One region of the Spiribacter aquaticus genome, then DNA from elsewhere that is predicted to be linked to it. Evidence: predicted binding sites of a transcription regulator. Region 1 holds the regulator's gene; the other holds the start of a gene.
The links. The regulator FNR, encoded in region 1, switches genes on or off when oxygen is low (the NO sensors DNR and NnrR bind a similar motif). The targets are predictions, from matches to a motif close to TTGATNTANATCAA.
Positions count from the first base shown of each region.

Region 1 (7,543 bases):
ATGTGGACGGCGACTGGCTGGCGCCGCGGCGGGTGGTGATCGACACCGACCTGCGCACCCCGCCGGACGCCGGGCTGCTGGCGGACGAGCGCGGGGTGGTGCTGATCCACGGCGGCACCATGCCCGCCCGCGAGGCCGAGCGGGTGCATGCCGGCGCCGAGCTCTGGCAGGTGGCACCGGGCGAGGATGGCCATGTCTCACCACTGGCGGCCCTCGACGCCCTGGGCGCGGCGGACATCAACGAGGTGTGGCTGGAAGCCGGCTCGCGGCTGACCGGGGCATGGCTGCAGGCGGGCTGGGTCGATGAGCTGATCGTCTATCTAGCGCCGCATCTGATGGGGCATGACGGTCAGCCCCTGCTGACCGTGCCGGGTCTCGAGGCGATGAGCGATCGGATCGCCCTGCGCTGGCAGGACGTTCGCCGCGTGGGCGACGATCTTCGGCTGACGATGACAATGCGGGATGACGCGGAGGACGGTTGAATGTTCACGGGCATTATTCAGGCAATGGGCGTGCTGCAGGAAAGCCGCGAGACCGGCTCGGACCGGCGCATGCGCTTTACGGTGGATGGGCTGGACACGGAGCGGCTGCAGATCGGTGACAGCATGGCGGTCAATGGCTGCTGTCTGACCGCCGTCGAAATCGATGCCGACGGGTTCGCCGCCGATGTGTCGCTGGAATCCCTCGAGCGCACGACGCTGGGTCGGCTCACGCCCGGTGACGGCGTCAACCTGGAGCCGGCCCTGACCCTGTCGACGCCGCTTGGCGGGCATTTGGTCAGTGGCCACATCGACGGCGTCGGCGAGGTGGTCGCGCGGACGCCGGCGGGCCGCTCCGAGCGCTGGCGGTTCCGCGCCCCGCAGGCGCTGGCGCATTACATCGCCGAGAAGGGGTCGATCGCCATCGAGGGCATCAGCCTCACGGTCAATCGCGTCGAGGGCAGTGAATTCGAGGTCAACATCGTGCCGCATACCTCGGCGGTGACCACCCTGGGTCGCTATCAGGCCGGCCACCCGGTCAATCTGGAAGTGGATCTGGTCGCCCGCTATCTCGAGCGCCTCCTGCAGGGCGACACGGCGGGCTCCACGGGCGGGGTGAGCGAGGCCCTCCTGCGGCGCAATGGCTTTCTGAAGGACTGATCATGGCGTTCAACAGCATCGACGAGATCGTCGACGACATCAGCGCCGGGCGCATGGTGCTGATGCTCGACGACGAGGACCGTGAAAACGAGGGCGATCTGCTCATGGCGGCCTCCATGGTGCGGCCGGACGACGTCAATTTCATGGCCCGCTATGGCCGCGGTCTGATCTGCCTGACCTTGAGCCGCGAGCGCTGCGAGCAGCTGCGCCTGCCGTTGATGGTCTCCGGCTCGAGTGATCACCAGGGCACCCAGTTCACCCTGAGCATCGAGGCGGCGCAGGGCGTGACCACGGGGATCTCCGCGGCCGACCGCGCCCGCACCATCCAGGCCGCCGTCGCCCCGCAGGCCCGTCCCGAGGACATCATCCAGCCCGGGCACGTGTTTCCGCTGATGGCGCAGCCGGGCGGCGTGCTGACCCGGGCCGGCCACACCGAGGCCGGTTGCGACCTGGCCCGGTTGGCCGGCTTTGAACCGGCGGCGGTGATCGTTGAGGTGCTCAACGAGGATGGCACCATGGCCCGGCGGGATGATCTGCTGGCGTTCGCCCGGGCGCACGACATCAAGATCGGCACGGTGGCGGATCTGATCGCCTATCGGGTCCGCAACGAGCGCACCGTCGAGCGGATCGCCGACTGCGAGCTGCCCACCGAGCATGGCCCCTTCCACCTGTATGCCTATCAGGACGTGGTGGACGGCGCTCTGCATTTCGCCCTGCTGCGCGGCCGGCCCGAGCCGGAGCAGCCGGCGCTGGTGCGCGTGCAGGTCGAAAACACCCTGTCGGATCTGTTCGGCGCCATCGCCCCCGATCAGACCTGGTCGCTGCGACAGTCACTGGACGAGATCGCCGGTAGCAATGCCGGGGCGGCCTGTCTGCTGATGCTGCGCACCGCCGATGACCGCTCCGAGGTGCTGACGCGCATGCGCGAGTTCCAGGCCCTGGCCCAGAGCGGTGAGATTCAGCCCGAGCCGCGCCCGGTCACCGATCAGAGCGAGTCGCTGCGCACCTATGGCGTGGGGGCGCAGATCCTCACCGATCTGGGCATTCGGCGCATGCGCGTCCTCTCGTCGCCGAAGATCATGTACGGCCTGTCGGGATTCGGCATGGAAGTCGTCGATTACGTCCAGACCGGTGATGACCGGGGCGTTGGCGGCTAGACGGGCGGTTTGCAGGCAGCCCGCGGCGATATACGCTTGCGGCCCACATGGATAACAACAACGGTAGCAGCATGAAGACCCTTGAAGGTGATTTTATGGCCGCCAATGCGCGGATCGCGCTGGTGGCCACCCGATTCAATGATTTTATCGTCGACTCACTCATCGGCGGGGCCCGCGACACGCTGGTCCGCCACGGGGCAGAGGACGCCTCGCTGACGCTGGTGCGGGTGCCCGGCTCATGGGAGCTGCCGCTGGTCACCGACCGGCTGGCGCGTTCGGGCGACTACGACGGCATTCTCGCCCTCGGCTGTGTCATCCGCGGTGGAACGCCGCATTTCGAGTATGTCGCCGGCGAATGTGCCAAGGGCCTGGGGCAGGTCAGTCAGCAGCGCGACGTACCGGTGTCGTTTGGCGTGCTCACCACCGATACCATCGAGCAGGCCATCGAGCGGGCCGGGACCAAGGCCGGCAACAAGGGCGCCGAATCCGCCATGGCACTGCTCGAGATGATCAGCCTGCTGCGTCGACTGTGAGTGCGGCGGGCGCCAATCGTTCGCGGGCCCGGGCCCGTCGGCGCATCCTCCAGGCCCTCTATCAGTGGCAGATGACCGGCGGCGACGTCGGCGACATCCAGCGTCAGTTCTTCAGCGACCATCGTCTGGGGCACATGGATCTGGATTACTTCAGCGAGGTGTTCCGCGGCGTGACCGAACGCGTCGAGTCACTGGATGCCGCCTATGACCGCTATCTGGACCGGCCCGCCGTCAACCTCGATCCGGTGGAACGCGCCCTGCTGCGGCTCGGCAGCTACGAGCTCGAAGAACGCCTCGAGGTGCCCTACCGGGTGTGCATCGATCAGGCGGTGGAGCTGGCGAAGGCGTTCGGCGCCGAGCAGAGTCACAAGTACATCAATGGCGTGCTGGATCGCGTGGCCCGCGACCAGCCACTGCGGGCCGAGGAGCGGAAGCGCCGCCGGCGCTGAGCGGCAAGACGATGGCCAGGGCCTCGGAGTTTGATCTGATCGGCCGCTATCTGGCGGACCGCGGCGCCCGGCGCCGCGATGTGGTTCTGGGTGTCGGGGACGACGCCGCGATATTGGCCGGCGACGACCGGCCGCTGCTGATGGCCCTGGACACCCTGGTCGAGGGGGTGCATTTCCCCGCGGATCTGCCGGCCGGATGGGTCGGTCACCGGGCCCTGGCGGTCAACCTGAGTGACATCGCCGCCATGGGGGGCGAGCCCTGCTGGGCGCTGCTGGGGCTGACCCTGCCCGAGGCCGACGAGGCCTGGGTCAGGGCTTTTGCTGATGGCCTTGATGCGCTGGCCCGACGCCACGCGGTGGCCCTGGTGGGGGGTGATGTGACCCGCGGGCCGCTCAGTATCAGTGTGCAGGTCGCCGGCCACGCCAACGGGCCGGTGCTGCGTCGGGCGGGCGCCGCTGTGGGCGACCGGGTCTGGGTATCGGGTCGGCCCGGCGATGCCATGGGCGGCCTGGCGGTCTGGCAGGATCCGACGCAGCGTGATCGGCGCCAGTGGCGGGGGCTGCAGCGGGCGTTCATCGCCCCGCGTCCGCGCGTCGCACTGGGTCAGGCGCTGGCCGGCATCGCCAGCGCCGCGATTGATGTCTCCGACGGGCTGGTGGCGGATGCCGGGCACATCGCCCGCGGCAGCGGCGTGGCCATCGCGCTGCAGGCGGCGGCCTGCCGGCCCTCGGCACGGCTGTGTCACTGGCTGGGCGATACCGCCGCGCGCCAGACCCTGCTTGCCGGTGGTGACGACTACGAGCTGTGTTTTACCGCCCCGGCGGCCGCCGATGCGGCCGTCCTGCAGGCGGCACGGGCCAGTCGCACGCCGGTCCGCTGCATCGGCGCGGTGCGCGCGGGTGCCGGCGTGTGGCTTGATGGTGAGGCGTTGACCGCCGACACCGCCGGCTACCGCCATTTCAGTGACTGATCCCGGTGGCGGGGTCCCGGGCCGCGGTGTAATATTTAGATTATGGAAATGCGTGATCGGGTGGATCCTTCGGGATCCTGTCGGACAAAGACCTGCAGCCGCTGCAGCCTGAGCCGGATCTGTCTGCCGGTGTCGCTGGACGAGGCGGATATCGGCACGCTGGGGCGGCTGATCGAGCATCAGCCGACGCTGCGCCGGGGCGAAGCGCTGTTCAACGAGGGCGACGGGTTTCGGGCGCTGTATGCCGTGCGGGCCGGGTCGCTTAAATCCTTCACCACCACGGCGAGCGGCGAACAGCAGGTGACCGGTTTCCATCTGCCGGGCGAGCTGGTGGCGTTGAATGCCATCAACCGCTGGGAGCATCCGGGATCGGCGGTGGCGCTCGAGACCACCAGCGTCTGCGAGCTGCCCTTTGAAAAGCTCGAGGATCTCGCCGCCGACATCCCCGATCTGCAGCGCCAGCTGCTGCGGTTGATGTCGCAGGAGATCGCCGACGATCAGGACATGCTCTTCACCATGGCCCGGCGCAACGCCGACGAGCGGCTGGCCATCCTGTTACTGAGCTTCTCCGAGCGCTTCCGGCAACGCGGCCTGTCCGGCACGCGCTTTCGCCTGTCCATGGCGCGCAGCGATCTGGGGAATTATCTGGGACTGGCGCCGGAGACCATGAGCCGGGTGTTCCGGCGCTTTCAGGATCAGGGCTGGATCCGCGCCGAAGGGCGCGAGGTGGAGCTGCTCTCGGTGGAGGCCCTCGCCGAGCTGGCGGCGTAGACCGCCAGCATCGCCCGGCCAGGGCCTGCCGCCCCGGGGGTTACATCATCCCGGTCTGAAGCTTGGCCGCCTCGGACATCATCTCGAAGCTCCACGGCGGGTCGAAAACGATCTCAACGCTGACGTCCTCGATGGTGGGGATCTGCTTGACCTTCTCGCGCACGTCATAGGCCAGGATGTCGCCCATCCCACAGCCCGGTGCCGTGAGCGTCATATCGATTTCCACCGACCGCGTGCCATCGTCACGCAGGCTGACGTCGCAGCGGTACACCAGCCCCAGCTCGACCACGTTGATGGGGATTTCCGGGTCGAAGCAGCGCCGCATCTGATCCCAGACCAGCTGTTCGACCTCCTCGGGTGTGGCGTTCTCGGGCAGCTCGGGCGCCGGCTCGGGATCCTTGCCGATGGCATCGGCATCCTTGCCATCCACCCGGAACAGGTTGCCCTGGATGTAGACCGTATAGCTGCCGCCCAGGGCCTGGGTGATCATGCCCTCCGCCCCCTGGGGGATGATGCCGGTATCGCCCGCCGGAATCAGGGCCGCCTCGCAGTCGCGCTCGAAAATGACCGGCTCGTTACTCTGCATCATCGTCTCCCGGATTGATTGCCCATCGTGGGAAGTCAGGATACCACTGCGCGATCCGCTGTCCGACCCGGGGAGAAATCGTTTTTCAGTTCGCGTATCGTGAACCATGAATCAACAAGCCAGGAGGCTGTGTCATGAATGACAATGTCCACCATCTCTCCCCGCTGCTGCGCCAGTCCAGCGACATTCTGGTCGAGAGCGCGCAAGGGATGTACGTCTATTCCGAGGATGGCGGCAAGTACATGGACTTTGCGTCGGGCATCGGTGTGCTCAGCACCGGTCACTGCCACCCGCGGGTGGTCGAGGCGGCGAAGGATCAGATCGATCGGGTCGTGCACGCCCAGTACGCGATCATGAAGCATCAGCCGATCCTGGATCTCTCGGATCGCATCGTCGAGCTGATGCCTGACGCCATCGACAGCGTGTTCTTCTCCAACGCCGGGACCGAAGCGGTGGAGGCTTCGATCCGACTGGCCCGCCAGGCCACCGGCAAGCCCAATATCATCGCCTTCCGCGGCTGCTTCCATGGCCGCACCATGGGGTCGCTGGCCACCACCAGTTCCAGTGCCGCCGTGCGTCAGGGCGTACAGCCGCTGATGGGCGGGGTCGTGACGGCACCGTTCCCGGATACGAACTGGTACAACATGAGCGAGGACAAGGCGGCGGATTTCGCGCTGCGCGAGCTCGACTACATCCTCCAAGTGCAGAGCGTGCCCATGGAGACCGCCGCCATGCTGATCGAGCCCATCCAGGGTGAGGCGGGCTACATCCCCGGCAACACCCGGTTCATGCAGGGCCTGCAGGAACGCTGTAACAAGCACGGCATCCTCCTGATCATGGACGAGGTCCAGTCGGGCAATGGCCGTACCGGCCTGATGTGGGGCTACGAGCACTTCGGGGTCGAGCCCGACGTGGTCGTCTCGGCCAAGGGGGTCGCCAGCGGCTTTCAGCTGTCGTTCATGGCCGCCCCGGCGGAGCTCATGAGCCGGGCCCTGCCGGGCTCGCAGGGTGGCACCTACGGCGGCAACGCCGTGGCCTGCGCCGCCGGACTGGCCACGCTCGACGTGATCCGCGATGAAAAGCTGGTCGAGAATGCGGCGGACCGCGGTGCGCAGCTGCGGGCACGCCTGGAAGACGTGCAGTCGCGGCATCCCGAGATCGGCAACATCACCGGCCGCGGCCTGATGATCGGCACGCATCTCGTCGATGCCCACGGCAAACCGGATGGTGACCGCGGCGCGAAGATGCTCAAGGCCTGCGAGCACCGCGGTCTGCTGATGATCCGTTGTGGCCCCTGGGGTGGCAACGTGGTGCGCTGGATCCCGCCGCTGATCGTCTCCGCCGAGGAGATCGACTGGGCGGTGGAGCAGTTCGAGGCGGCACTGGTGGAGACCGGCGGCGGCGAGCAGCCGGCGGCGATCCGCAACACCGGCTAGACACCTCCGGGCTGATTCCGGCCCACGAACCCAGGCCCGGGCTTTTGCCCGGGCCTTTTTATTGGGAGTCTGCGCATGATTTCGGCCGTTCGGGGGCTTGGAGCCCACCGATACCTGCTGTTGTTCGGCTTTTTAATGGTTTTCCTCTCGGGGCAGGGTCAGACGTTTCTGATCTCGCTCTACGGCGGTGAACTGCGCGCGACCTTCGATCTCAGCAATGCCGAGTTTGGTGGGCTCTACTCGCTCGCTACCCTCATGAGCGGGCTTCTGGTGATCAGTGTTGGCCGGGGTGTCGACCGGTTGCCGCTGCCGGTGTTTACCGCTGGGGTCATCCTGGGGGCGGCCGCGGGCGGTCTGCTGCTTGCGCTGGCGCCGATGGCCTGGCTGCTGGTGCCGGCTTTTCTGCTGCTCCGCCTGTGCGGGCAGGGGCTGATGGTGCATGTCGCGCAGACCACGGTGGGCCGCCGTATCGAGACGGGCCGGGGCACGGCGATCAGCATG
Region 1 covers NZ_VMKP01000002.1:507,451-514,993, reverse strand. Annotated here, with positions in the region: gene ribD (bifunctional diaminohydroxyphosphoribosylaminopyrimidine deaminase/5-amino-6-(5-phosphoribosylamino)uracil reductase RibD) at 1-482, shown strand, start outside; gene FPL11_RS05935 (riboflavin synthase) at 483-1,139, shown strand; gene ribB (3,4-dihydroxy-2-butanone-4-phosphate synthase) at 1,142-2,296, shown strand; gene ribH (6,7-dimethyl-8-ribityllumazine synthase) at 2,344-2,829, shown strand; gene nusB (transcription antitermination factor NusB) at 2,826-3,278, shown strand; gene thiL (thiamine-phosphate kinase) at 3,290-4,249, shown strand; gene fnr (fumarate/nitrate reduction transcriptional regulator Fnr) at 4,292-5,020, shown strand; gene sufT (putative Fe-S cluster assembly protein SufT) at 5,061-5,606, opposite strand; gene FPL11_RS05900 (aspartate aminotransferase family protein) at 5,741-7,042, shown strand; gene FPL11_RS05895 (MFS transporter) at 7,118-7,543, shown strand, end outside.

Region 2 (7,543 bases), on a different contig from region 1:
CACCGCGGTCGAGGCGGCCACATCCATGCTGGGCGGGGCATTCGGCGCGGCCAGCGAGCGCATCGTGGTCGAGGATTTCCTTACCGGCGAGGAAGCCAGCTTCATCGCCCTGGTGGACGGTGAAACGGTTCTGCCGCTGGCGAGCTCCCAGGATCACAAGGCCCGCGACGCCGGCGACCAGGGGCCCAACACCGGTGGCATGGGCGCTTACTCACCGGCGCCGGTGGTCACGGACGCGGTCCATGCGCGGATTCTTGAGTCGGTGATCCGGCCAACGGTGCGTGGCCTGGTGGCCGAAGGGCGTGGCTACCGGGGATTCCTCTACGCGGGTCTGATGATCGACGCCCGGGGCGAGCCGCGGGTCCTTGAATTCAACGTCAGGTTGGGCGACCCCGAGACTCAGCCGATTCTCATGCGCCTGGCGAGCGATCCGGTGACGCTGTTCGAGGCCGCGCTGAACGGTCGGCTCGACGCCGGGGCCGTGCAGTGGGATCCGCGGCCCTGTCTGGGGGTGGTGCTGGCGGCGGCGGGCTATCCCGGCGCCTATGCCAAGGGCGATGTCATCGAAGGGCTTGGCGATGCCGACGGCGACGGCCGCAAGGTGTTTCATGCCGGGACCGCGACCAACGCCCGCGACGAGGTGGTCACCGCCGGTGGCCGGGTGGTGTGCGCCTGTGCGCTGGGGGACGACATCCTGGCCGCGCAGCAGGCCGCCTATGACCTGGCGGAGACCGTGCACTGGCCGGGCCGTTTCATGCGCGCGGACATCGGTTTCCGCGCCGTCAACGCACAGCTGCAGGCGGAGTCGTCATGACGCTGGCCTACTGGATGGTGCTGGTCGCGATCTTCATGCCGTTCGTGTTCGCCGGTCTGGCAAAGTCCCGGGGCCGGTTCGACAACGCCCGCCCGCGGGAGTGGCTGGCGGGCCTGAGTGGCTGGCGCCAGCGGGCACACTGGGCGCAGTTGAACACCTTCGAGGCATTCCCGCCGTTTGCCGCGGCCGTCATCATCGCCCATCAGCTGGGGGGTGCGCAGGGCTGGATTGATGCCCTGGCGGTACTATTCGTGGTGCTGCGGCTGGGTTATGGGGCGGCCTATATCGCCGATCGGCCCACCCTGCGCAGCCTCCTCTGGACCGGGGCGTTCGCCTGCGTGCCGGGGCTGTTCGCGGTGGCGGCGCTGACTACCGGCTAGGTCCGTGGGGGCGCGTGGCCAGAAAGATGACCACGCCGGTCATGACCGCGCTGGCTGACAGGCGGGCATAGAGCGGCTCGACGCTGATCCACATCCACCCCCAGCTGAGCGCCACCAGCACCAGTGCGGTGATCTTGGCCCGGGGCCGGATCGCGCGGTGATCCCGCCAGTCCCGCAGCAGCGGGCCAAAACGCGGGTGGCTGTAGAGCCAGGCATGCAGCGCCGGCGAGCTGCGCGAAGCGCACATGGCCGCGAGGAGCAGAAACGGCGTGGTCGGCAGCAGCGGCAGCACCGCGCCGACGCTGCCGAGGCCGATGAAAAACAGCGCCAGCATCAGCCATCCGCGGCGTACCAGCCGTCTGCGCAGGGTCTCGGGCCCTGTCGAGCCGTTGTTCCCGTCCTGCTTCAAATCAATCCTCCGCCGACCCTGCACCTGACTGACACAGATCAACCCGGCCGTGTCGCACAACGCCTATGATGACATGAAACACTGCATCGGGAGCGGCGCGTCCATGGCCGACAATCTTCTTCTCGACCGGGCCCTGCTGCGTCGCTATGACGTGACCGGGCCCCGGTACACTTCCTATCCGACCGCCGCCCAGTTCACCGAGGACTTTGACGCCGCGCGTTACCGCGACCATGTCAGCTGGAGCAATGGTGATCCCATCCCCCGGCCGCTGTCGCTCTACGTGCATGTGCCGTTCTGCCGCACGGTGTGCTTCTACTGCGCCTGCAACAAGGTGATCACCGCCAACTACCGGCGGGCCCAGGACTATCTGGCCCGGCTGATCGAGGAGCTGGACCTGCAGGCGGCGCTGTTCGCCGACGACCGTCCCGTGGAGCAGCTGCATCTGGGCGGTGGTACCCCGACCTATCTGAGTGACGACGATCTGGCGACACTGATCGATGCCATCGCCGAGCGCTTTCCCCTGGCGGCGCCGGAGCGGCGCGAGTTTTCCATCGAGGTGGACCCGCGCACGGTGGACCGCCAGCGCATCCACCACCTTGCCGCGCTGGGTTTCAATCGCCTGAGCCTGGGAGTGCAGGACTTCGATGACGATGTGCAGAAGGCGATCAATCGCATCCAGGGCGTTCAGGCCACGGCCGACATCGTTGAGGAGGCACGCGCCCAGGGCTTTCGCTCCATCAATCTGGATCTGATGTACGGCCTGCCGCTGCAGACGCCCGAGCGCCTGTCGCGGACCCTGGACGCGGTGATGACCATGCGCCCCGACCGCATCGCCCTGTACAACTATGCGCACATGCCGCAGATGTTCCGCATCCAGCGCCAGATCCCCGACGCCACCCTGCCCGCGGCGGAAATGAAGCTCACCCTGCTGATCGAGGCCATGCAGCGCCTCGCCGGCGAGGGCTATCAGTACATCGGCATGGATCATTTCGCGCTGCCCGGCGATGAACTGGCTGAGGCGGCCGATAACGGCACCCTGCACCGCAACTTCCAGGGTTATGCCACCCGCCCCGATCTGGATCTGATTGGCCTGGGGGCCTCATCCATTGGCCAGATCGGGGATGCCTTCATGCAGAATCATCGTGACCCCGAGGGCCATGCGGCCGCGGTCCGCGCCGGCGAGCTGCCGATCTGGCGGGGCGTGGCCATGGACGACGACGACCGCCTGCGCCGCGATGTGATCCAGGCGGTGATGTGCCGGGGGCGGGTCGACTACGCGGCGATTGAGGCGCGTCATGGGATCGATTTTGCCGACTACTTCGGCGATGCCCTCGTGGGCCTCTCGCCGCTGGTGGATGACGGCCTGCTCACGCTGGCGCCCGGCGCGCTTGAGGTCACGCCGCGGGGGCGGTTTTTCCTGCGCAACGTGGCGATGCCGTTCGACGCCTACCTGGCAGCGGCCGGCGGCGAACGGCGCTTCTCCCGCGTGATCTAGTCGACGCCCATGGCCGTGGGGGCCAGCACCTCGACGTTGACCCGGAGGGTGCCGGCGGTCTCGGCCTCGAGTTCAAGGCTGAAGCGCTCGCCCTCGGTGAGGGCCTCGTCAATGCCCATCATCATCACGTGCCGGCCGCCGGGCTCAAAGGTCACGCTGCCCTCAGCGGGCACGCGCACCCGGGGCGTGTGGACCATGCGGCTATTGCCGCCTTCCTCGATGGTGCGATGCAGTTCGGCGCGGCCGGCGCGCCCGGTGTGCACGCCGACCAGGGTGTCACTGCGCCGGCTGTCATTGCGGATTTCAAGGTAGACGGCGCCCTTGGAAAAACCCGGTGGCGTCGCCCGCGCCCAGGCGTCTTCAATGATCAGCTCGGCCTGCGCGGCGCCCGCCAGGGCGGTGCCGATCAGGGCGGTGGTCAACCAGGCGAATCGGTGAAGGGCGGTGCGGTGCATGCTCGGCCTCCTGTCAGGCAAGGGGTTGCGGGGTATCGCCGGCGCGCAGCGTCAGCATGGGCCAGCCGTTGGCGCGGGCCGCGGCTGCCAGCACCGGGTCGGGATCGATGGCCACCGGCTGGTCCACCACTTCGAGCAGCGGCAGGTCGTTGCGCGAGTCGCTGTAGAAGTGAAGGGTGTCGAAGCGCTGCTCCTGCGCGTCCAGCCACGTCCGAAGCGCCTCGATCTTGCCGGCCTGGAAGGTCGGGATGCCGGCAGGCCGGCCGGTGTAACCCGCCGGGCCGCGCTCGGGCTCAGTGGCCAGCAGCACCGGAATATCGAACAGCGCCGCGATCGGGGCGGTGACGAAGCGGTTGGTGGCGGTGATGATCATCAGCGCATGGCCGCGCCGGCGATGGTCGTCGACCAGCTCACAGGCGGCGGGCAGGATCCGGGGGCGGATGTGGCGCTCGATGAACGCGTCCCGCCAGTCCATCAGGCGGGATTCGGGGTGATCAGCGAGCGGCCGCAGGGCGAACTGCAGAAAGGCCTCGATGTCGAGCTCGCCGGCCTCGTAGTCGCGCATGAACTGCCGGTTGCGGGCGTCGAACTCGTCGCGCTGAACCGCACCCTGTTCAATCAGATGCTGGCCCCAGAGGTAATCGCTGTCGCCTTCAAGGAGGGTGTTGTCCAGGTCGAAAATCGCCAGCTGCACGCTTTAATCCCGTTGTCGCATTGCCGCTTGATTCTGCGGTGTGGAAGAATAAGCCGCAACAGGATTCTTGATTTGGTGAAGTAAGTGATTGATTCAAAAGGGTTTCGTCCAAATGTCGGGATGATTCTGGCCAACGGCGCCGGCGAGCTGCTGTGGGCGCGCCGCGTGGGCCAGAACGCCTGGCAGTTCCCCCAGGGCGGGATCCAGCGTAATGAAAGCCCCGAGGCGGCCCTGTACCGCGAACTCAACGAAGAGGTGGGGCTGACGCCGGCGGATGTCGCCGTGCTGGGGTCGACGCGGGGCTGGTTGCACTATCGCTTGCCCCGGCACCTCATCCGTCGCCGTCAGCGGCCGACCTGCATTGGCCAGAAACAGGTCTGGTTCCTGCTGCAGCTGCGCTCGGCGGACACCCGGGTGCGGCTCGACGCCAGCCCCGACCCGGAGTTTGATCGCTGGGACTGGGTGTCCTACTGGTATCCGCTGGAGGCCATCGTGTCGTTCAAGCGCGATGTCTATGCCCGGGCGCTCGACGAGCTCGCCCCCCTGTTATTCCCCGAGGGCCCGCCGGCGCGGCCCGCTGACGCCGGTTGCGGGCAGCCGCCGGCCATTCCCCGACCCGGCCAGGGGCGCTAGCCGGCGTGCTGGAAACGCTCCACCGCATTGTCCAGGCGGTCAATGCCGCGGGCGATTTCCGTCAGGCGCTGGAGATCATTGTCGAGCGTGTGGCCGAGGCCACCGGTGGCGACGTCTGCTCGGTCTATCTGCTCGAGGGCGATGGCGGGCATCTTCGCCTGATGGCCACCCGCGGCCTGAATGTGGATGCCGTGGGCCAGGTGCGCCTGCCGGTGAGCGAGGGGCTGGTGGGACTGGTGGCCGAGCGCGAGGAGTCCATCAACCTCAACGATGCCGATCGGCATCCGCGGTTCCGGTATTTTCCCGAGACCGGCGAGGAGCGCTTCCACTCCTTCCTGGGCGTCCCGATCATCCACTATCAGTCACGGCTGGGCGTGCTGGTGGTCCAGCGCCAGGCCCGTGACCGGTTCAGCGATGCCGAAGTCGCGTTTCTGGTCACCATGGCGGCGCAGCTCGCCGGTGTCATGGCCCACGCCCGGGTGCGCGGCGAACTGACCGACCCGGGGGACGCCGATGACGGTCATCCGCTGGGGCTCGACGGCATTGCCGGGGCGAGCGGCCTGGGGATCGGCGAGGGGCATGTCATGACCGTCCCCGCCAGCCTCGACAGCATTCCGGATCGACGCATCCGCCATGTCGAGGCCGAGGAGAACGCCTTTGGCCGGGCGCTGGAGGCGGCCCGGGCCGACCTTCGCGGGCTGGCGGCCCGTATGCAGGGACAGGTGCCGGCGGCCGAGCAGCAGCTTTTTGACGTGTATCTGCAGATGCTCGACGGCGACAGCCTGCGTGAGCGCATCGTCGCGCACATCCATGCCGGCCATTGGGCGCCGTTCGCCGTGCGCCTGACCATTGCCGAGCATGCACGCCGCTTTGAGGCCATGGATGATGCCTATCTGCGCGAGCGCGCCAGTGATCTGCGCGATGTCGGGCAGCGGCTGCTGAGCCGGCTGCTGAGCGTTGGCGAAGAGGATCAGCCACTGCCCGACCGGGTCATCCTGGTTGGTGAGGAGGTGAGCGCCTCGCAGCTGGTGGAGATCCCCCGGGACAGGCTGGCGGGCGTGGTCAGCGCCGGCGGATCGGCCAACTCGCACATCGCGATCCTGGCCCGGGCCCTGGGGGTGCCGGCGGTGATGGGCGTGCGCGAGCTGCCGGTGCACGGCCTGCACGGCCGTGCGCTGATCGTCGATGGCTACCGCGGCCGGGTCGAGGTGGATCCCGCGCCGGCGCTGCATGATGAGTACCAGCGCCTGGCCGAGGAGGAGGAGGCGATGACCGCCGGGCTGGCGGACATTGCCGGTGAGCCGGCGGTGACGCCGGATGGCCATTCCATCAGCCTGACCGTGAATACCGGGCTCGCCGCCGAGATCGAGCGGGCGCTGGAGGTGGGTTGTGCGGGCGTCGGCCTGCATCGTACCGAGTTTCCGTTCATGGTCAGCCCGCGGTTTCCCGGCGAGGATGAGCAGATCGAGCGCTATCGCGAGGTGCTCGAGGCGTTCGCCCCGTTGCCGGTCACCCTGCGCACGCTGGACGTCGGCGGGGACAAGCCGTTGCCCTACTTCCCCAGTCACGATGAAAACCCGTTTCTGGGCTGGCGCGGCGTGCGCATGACCCTGGATCATCCGGAGATCTTCCTGACCCAGTTACGGGCCATGCTGCGGGCCTCGGTGGGCCTCGACAACCTGCGGGTGATGTTCCCGATGGTGAGCCGCGTCGAGGAGGCCGAGCGGGCCGCGGCACTGCTGCGCCGCGCCCATGCCGAGCTGGCCGAAGAGGGGGTGGTGACCGCGATCCCGGCCATCGGCGCCATGATCGAGGTGCCGGCGGCGGTCTATCAGGCCGAGAGCCTGGCGCGGCGGCTCGATTTTCTGTCCATTGGCAGCAACGACCTGGCGCAGTACCTGCTGGCGGTCGATCGCAACAACAGCCGGGTGGCATCGATCTACGACGAGTTGCACCCGGCGGTGTTGCGGGCGGTGGCATCGGTGGGCGAGGTCGGGCAGCGCCTCGGCAAACCGGTGTCGCTGTGCGGAAGCATGGCCGGCGAGCCCGCGATCGCGCCGCTTCTGATGGCGATGGGGCTGGAGAGCCTGTCGATGAGCAGTGGCCGCATCCTGCGGGTCAAGCGCGTGATCCGGACCATTCCCTATTCGGCCGCGCAGGCCCTGCTTGAAGCGGTACTGGCCTGCGAGACCCCCGGCGAGGTGCGGCGGTTGGTGAACGCCGAGATGGACCGCTACGGTCTGGGGGGACTGATCCGGGCCGGCTGGTAACCGTCAGCCCGGGCGACGCACCCGCACGATGACGTCGACGCCCTCGATGGTCTTGCCAGGGGGCGGCGTCGGCAGGCCGTCCACCGCCACGCGGTTGTGGGGGATGTCTTCCATCTCACCGGTTTCCTCGTCGAGGAAGTGGTGGTGCGGGTCGACCTTGGTGTCAAAGTAGATGCGGCGCGGGTCGGCGAGGATCTCGCGCAGCAGCCCGGCTTCGGTGAACTGGTGCAGGGTGTTGTACACCGTCGTCTGGGAGAGCCGCATGCCGGCCTCAATGGCCTCGGCATACAGCTCTTCGGCGGTGATGTGGCGCTCGCCCTGACCGAAAATGAGCCCGGCCAGCCCCATGCGCTGACGGGTCGCCCGCAGGCCGGCGCCCTGCAGCAGGTCGCG
Region 2 covers NZ_VMKP01000001.1:42,446-49,988, reverse strand. Annotated here, with positions in the region: gene purD (phosphoribosylamine--glycine ligase) at 1-814, shown strand, start outside; gene FPL11_RS00220 (MAPEG family protein) at 811-1,194, shown strand; gene FPL11_RS00215 (YbaN family protein) at 1,184-1,603, opposite strand; gene hemN (oxygen-independent coproporphyrinogen III oxidase) at 1,707-3,098, shown strand; gene FPL11_RS00205 (copper chaperone PCu(A)C) at 3,095-3,553, opposite strand; gene FPL11_RS00200 (histidinol-phosphatase) at 3,567-4,247, opposite strand; gene FPL11_RS00195 (RNA pyrophosphohydrolase) at 4,332-4,880, shown strand; gene ptsP (phosphoenolpyruvate--protein phosphotransferase) at 4,886-7,150, shown strand; gene irrA (iron response transcriptional regulator IrrA) at 7,154-7,543, opposite strand, start outside.
Region 2: hemN (oxygen-independent coproporphyrinogen III oxidase) is a predicted target of FNR. The motif match lies at 1,632-1,645, and genes of this name have one in related genera.